Regions from separate parts of the Fructilactobacillus ixorae genome, predicted to be linked through region 2. Evidence: predicted binding sites of a transcription regulator. Region 2 holds the regulator's gene; the other holds the start of a gene.
The links. Region 2 encodes NrdR, which represses ribonucleotide reductase genes. Its sites were predicted from a motif close to ACACNATATATNGTGT; they were not measured.
Positions count from the first base shown of each region.

Region 1: the regulator NrdR is predicted to act here: its motif matches at 1,341-1,356, upstream of nrdH (glutaredoxin-like protein NrdH).

Region 1 is NZ_CP097478.1:355,545-358,681, reverse strand. It holds RNA gene ffs (signal recognition particle sRNA small type) at 80-178, opposite strand; gene tadA (tRNA adenosine(34) deaminase TadA) at 222-698, opposite strand; gene M8332_RS01700 (class I SAM-dependent methyltransferase) at 695-1,303, opposite strand; gene nrdH (glutaredoxin-like protein NrdH) at 1,459-1,704, shown strand; gene nrdE (class 1b ribonucleoside-diphosphate reductase subunit alpha) at 1,744-3,137, shown strand, end outside.
Region 2 is NZ_CP097478.1:628,709-631,845, forward strand. It holds gene polA (DNA polymerase I) at 1-22, shown strand, start outside; gene mutM (DNA-formamidopyrimidine glycosylase) at 42-884, shown strand; gene coaE (dephospho-CoA kinase) at 877-1,452, shown strand; gene nrdR (transcriptional regulator NrdR) at 1,457-1,954, shown strand; gene M8332_RS03045 (DnaD domain protein) at 1,941-3,137, shown strand, end outside.

The DNA.
Region 1 (3,137 bases), 270 kb from region 2:
CCCAACTTCAAACTAACCACGGATTTATGCGCCCGTAAGATGGTAAAAAAAATCTCCTAGTCAACTTGACTAGGAGCTTATTTGCTAACAACAAGAAGCACAAGGCAAAAAATACTTAGTGCTGCTTCCTTCCGGACCTGACACGGTTCGTAAGTCCACCTTTGCTTCCAGGCCTTACGGCAGTTCCTATCATAGCGCAGCTGTCCTTAATTGTCCAGTGGTTACCGCAGTTTTTTCCGATGCTGTTTCCGTTTCGAACGAAAGAATTGTTGCATGATCTGGGCCGCTTCGCTGGCTCGACATCCCGTTTGTAACTCCACCTGATGATTCTGCCGTTCATCCGTTAGGACTTGGTATAAACTCTCGCCCGCACCCGCTTTCGGATTGGCAGCTCCATACACCACCCGGGGAATCCGGGCGTTCAGGATGGCTCCTGCACACATTAAACAGGGCTCAATCGTCACGTAGAGGGTACAGTCCGTTAGCCGCCAACTGTGCAGGGTTAAACAGGCTGCTTCAATCGCCATTAGCTCGGCATGTTGGGTCGTTAGTTGCGTGTGTTCGCGCAGGTTATGCCCCGTTCCAATCACCTGGTGATCGTGGACAATGACCGCACCGATTGGAATCTCACCAATCTGGGCGGCAAAGCGGGCTTCGACTAGCGCCCGTCCCATGTATTTTTCAGCCGCTGTTTTCATGATTGTTTAGTACTTTCTAATACATAGTAACCCTTGTCGCGTTTGACCACCCGCACGTTGCCAAAGGTCTGCTGCATCAGCCGTTCCGCTGAGGGCGCCCCCTGCTTTTTTTGCAACACCACGCTTAACCGGCCGGCGGGCACGAGGTGGGCGGCTGCTTCCGTAATCATCGCGGACACCACCGTTTTTCCCGCTCGAACCGGCGGATTGGTCACAATGGCGGCATACTGACTACGAGCTACCCCGGCGTATACGTCGGAAGTTGCCACCGTCACGTTAGTCAATCCATTGTCATCAGCATTGCGCGTCGCAAGCTCTAGCGCCCGCTGGTTCACGTCCACCAGCGCAAACTCCCGGTCGGGGTGTGCCTCGGCTAAAAATAATCCAATTGGTCCGTAACCGCACCCCAGATCTAAAACAGCTCCTGCTGGTAAGTCCTGGAAATTAACGTTTTGGATGAGGACCCGAGAACCGTAATCAACCGTCCGCTTGGAAAACACGCCGTTATCGGAATGGAAACGGAGCGTGGTGTTTTCAAGGGTAAATTCCCATTCCGTTTCAGCATGCTCCACTTCGGGATTCGGTGTATAATAATAATCACTCATAAGTAACACGTCCTTTAAATTTAATATTTTGTTTCACATACCACATATAGTGTGTTCCCCAACCAAGGGCCACTACATGTGGTATTTTTGTAGTTGAAAGAATCCAATTTAAGAGTAGAATCAAAGCATAGTTAAACGAAAGAAGGAGTCGAATCATGAAACAAATTACCGTCTACACCAAGGATAATTGCATCCAATGCAAAATGACCAAGCGGTTTTTGACCGAACACAACGTGGATTTCACGGAACAGAATACCAGTGAAAATCCCGACCTAATTCCCTACTTAAAAGCCCAGGGCTTTCAAGCGGTTCCAGTGGTTGAATCCGAAATAATTGATTCATTTGGTGGGTTTCGTCCCGATCAACTGCAAAAATTAGTTGACGCTCTTTTAACCGCCTAATCCATTACTTTCATTATACACATTAAGGGGAATCAGTATATGTCATTAAAAGACCACACGGATGCCAGTTATTTTCGGTTAAATAATGAAATTAACATTCCAACGAAGGACGGTAAAATCCGGCTGGATAAGGACCAAGAAGCACTAGAGGCCTTTTTAAAGGAAAATGTTGCTCCTAATACCGTCCACTTTGAGTCCCTCAGCGACCGGTTTGACTACCTCATTAACCACGATTACGTGGAGGCCGAATTTCTGCAGCTGTATCCAAGCGCGTTTATCGAAAAGCTGTATGCCTACTTAAACAGCCAGCATTTTCACTTCCATTCCTTTATGGCTGCTTACAAGTTTTATGCGCAGTACGCCCTTAAAACTAACGATGGCAATCAATACCTCGAAAGCTACATCGATCGAACGGCCATGAACGCCTTGTACCTCGCCCATGGCGATCAAGATCTGGCCATGAGCCTGGCTGATGAACTAATTCATCAACGCTTCCAACCGGCCACGCCGACCTTTTTAAACGCCGGTAAAAAACGCCGGGGCGAGTTCGTTTCCTGCTTCTTAATTCAGTCAACCGATGATATGAATAGCATTGGGAGGACGATTAATTCTGCCCTCCAACTTTCGAAAATTGGTGGTGGAGTTGGAATTAACCTTAATAACCTGCGGGCTGCGGGCGATCCCATCAAGCACATTGACGGGGCTGCCAGTGGCGTAATGCCGGTCATGAAGTTATTGGAAGATAGCTTTAGCTATTCTAACCAACTAGGGCAACGGCAGGGAGCCGGAGTGGTCTATCTGAGTGTTTTTCACCCCGATATTATTGATTTCTTAGCTGTGAAAAAGGAAAATGCCGACGAAAAAATTCGGGTCAACACCCTCTCGTTAGGGGTGACGGTTCCCGATAAATTCTATGAATTAGCAGCAGATGATGCTGACATGGCGCTCTTTAGTCCCTACGACGTGGAACAGGTCTACGGGGTTCCCTTCTCCTACGTTGACATTACGCAGGAATACGACAACTTAGTTAACAACGACCAGATTCACAAGCAATTCATCAAGGCCCGCGACCTTGAAACGGAGATTGGTAAGTTACAACAGGAATCTGGTTATCCTTACATCATTAACATTGATACGGCCAACCGGGACAATCCCATTGACGGCAAAATTGTGATGAGTAACCTGTGTTCAGAAATCATGCAGGTGCAAACCCCGTCCATCATTAATGATGAACAACAATACGAAAAACTGGGAACGGACGTGTCCTGTAACCTTGGTTCCACGAACGTCGTGAACTTGATGCAATCACCAGACTTTGGAAAATCAGTTGAATCCATGGTCCGGGCCCTCACCTTCGTGACTGACATCAGTCAAATTAACACGGTTCCATCGATTCGCCACGGCAATGACCTGAGTCATTCCATCGGCCTTGG
Region 2 (3,137 bases):
TTGGTATAATATCAAAAAATAAAAAATAAGTAGGTGGAATGATGCCAGAATTACCAGAAGTAGAAACCGTCCGCCAGGGTCTCACTAAATTAGTGGGTGGCGCGAAGATTGATTCCGTAGAAGTGCTCTATCCCAAGATGATAAACATGCCCGCAGATGAGTTTGCGAGCCAACTGGCAGGACAAACCATTGAGCGCATTGACCGGCGGGGCAAGTACCTGTTGTTTCGCTTAACCAATGATTTAACCCTTGTATCGCATTTGCGGATGGAAGGAAAGTACGAGGTCGAACCAGCTGGTTCCACCCGGCCGAAGCATACGAACGTGGTCTTTCATTTAGATGACGGCCGGGAACTCTGGTACAAAGATACCCGGATGTTTGGGAAAATGGCGCTGGTTGCCAACGACGCAGTAATGGAGCTGTCGGGTCTCAATAAAATTGGTCCGGAACCAACGGCTGATGATCTCAGTTTTACGTACCTTAAAGAACGGTTGCACAAGTCCCATCGCAAACTTAAGGCCTTTTTACTCGACCAATCACAGGTGGCTGGCTTGGGTAACATTTACTGTGATGAAGTGCTGTGGATGTCCAAGCTTCATCCCGAACAACCCACGAACTACGTTAGCGATGCAGAAATTGAAAAGCTCCGCGACAACATCATCACGGAGATTGCAGCGGCAATCAAAGGTCATGGAACCACGGTGCATTCGTATTCGAACGCCTTTGGGGAAGCTGGTCAGTTTCAAAACCAACTGCAAGCTTATGGGCGCAAGGGCGAGCCTTGTCGTCGGTGTAAAACGTTGATGGAGAAGATTAAGGTTGCCCAACGGGGAACGACTTTCTGTCCTAAGTGCCAAGTGGTTCATGGTGATTTAAGTGACTAAGGTAATTGGATTAACGGGAGGAATTGCCACCGGAAAATCGACTGCTGCTCGGTATTTGGTAAGTCAAGGAGTCGCGGTGTTAGATTTAGATGCGGAAACGCATGAATTGGAAGCGCATGATTCAGCAATCATTCAGCAGATTACCGCGACGTTTGGTCCAGAGGTTCAAGTGGACGGGCAAATTGATCGCCACCGGTTAGGGCAACTGGTCTTTGCAGATCCCACGCAGTTGAAGCGCTTAGTCCGCATCATTAATCCGGCCTTGTTGCAGCGGGTGACGGCCGCGATGGCCGAATTGGATCTGCTGGTTTTGGATGCACCGACATTGTTTGAAAACGGCTTTACCAGCTATGTGGATCAGATTCTCATGGTGACGTGCGAACCGCTTGTACAGATGCAACGGTTAATCGCTCGTAATCAAGTCAGCATCAGTCGGGCGAGTCAGTTGATGGGAGCCCAGTGGTCACAAGCGACGAAGGCAGCGTTAGCCGATTGGGTGGTCGATAGCACCGCGGGAGCAACCCAGTTAACGCATCAATTACAAACCTGGTTAGAGAAGATGAGGTAAAGTTATGAAATGCCCAAAATGTCAACAAGCGGCGTCACGGGTCGTTGATAGTCGTCCCTTATCTGGTGGCAGTGAGATTCGTCGCCGCCGTGAGTGTGAACACTGTGGTTTTCGGTTTACAACGTTTGAAACTCTGGAAGCGTCGCCGTTACTAGTAGTAAAGAAGAATGGTGATCGTGAAGAGTTTAGTTCGGATAAGTTACTCCGGGGGATTATTCGCTCTTGTGAAAAACGCCCCGTTTCGCGGGCGCAAATGAATCAAATCGTGGATCAAACCAAGCAAAGCATTGAAAACCGGGATGCCGGTAGCCATGAAGTTTCGAGTAAGGCCATTGGGGAGTACGTCATGAACGGCCTCAAGGATGTTGATGAGATTGCTTACATTCGCTTTGCGAGTGTCTACCGCCAGTTCAAGGATATGAATGAGTTTTACGCGAAAATGCAGGAGTTAATGGGTAACAACCCCACCGTTAAAACTGAAAGTAAACATGATGGAAAATGATAATCAATTAATTAACCCCCAGACGAAATTTCAAGTCCGTCGGGGTCACAATTTAACTACGGAACAGCGGCTTAGCCTTGACCAGCTGTATTTGCCAATGATTGGGAATGATGCTTATGCCTTGGAGAATCTTTTGTGGCACCAGTCAGAACAAGCTCAGGGACACTTTTATTTAATGAGTACGCTCCAAATTGATGCCGAGCAGCTCTATCAAGCCCGGTTAAAGCTCGAAGGTAGTGGGTTAATGCGGGTTTACCGGCAGGGGGAACAGACGCTCTATCAGTTGCTTGATCCCCTGCTACCAGCGCAATTTTTTCAACAGGAACTTCTCAGTCAGTTTCTACTGGAAATGATTGGGGAGCATCAATTTATGACCCTCGCCCAGCAGTTGCTACCCCGCCCGTTGGATGTCTCGAATTTAGACGATCAGACCCATAGCTTTTGGCAGGTGTTTGCCCAACCAGCTGGTTCAGTACCACTGCTAGTTAGGCAAACCAAACAAGCTGCCCAACAAACGCCACCGCAGGCTCCGGATCCGGAGTTACCGGAGGTTGATTTGCAACTGATGTTGCAGATTTTGCAGAGTTCCTTTGTGAACCTTGCAGAAATCAAAAAAAATCAAGCGCTGTTTGCCGTAACCAAGCAACTGTATGGGGTGGATGAGCCCGAGATGTGCCGAGTCATTGAGCAGGCGACCAATCTAACCACTAACCGGTTTGATAAGCAGAAATTTCAGTTATTAATGGCGCGGCGCCATACGCCAGCCGCTCCCCAGCCGTCAGCGCCAGCAGAGCACTTGGAAATGGACACTACGAACGCCCAGTTGAGTCAACAAGAACAGCAATTAGTGCAGGTCGCAGAAACCGCGGCGCCGATTCCCTTTTTAGGGGCGATTAAACGAGAAAAGGGAGGCTACGCGACGAGCGCGGAGGAACGCTCGTTACGCCAGTTAGTTGAACGCAACGTCTTGCCACGGTCGGTGGTAAACATGTTGACCTACCTATTGCTGGTTGAGCGAGAAGCCCCCACGTTGAACAAAAATTTATTAGATACGATTGCCAATGACTGGGCCCAACGAAAGCTTCAAACGGCGACCCAAGCGTTACTGGAAATTAAGCAACGAGACCAGCGCTTGGCCACTAAAAAAGCTAGCAAAACTAAACAACGCCGCCAGACCGTTCGC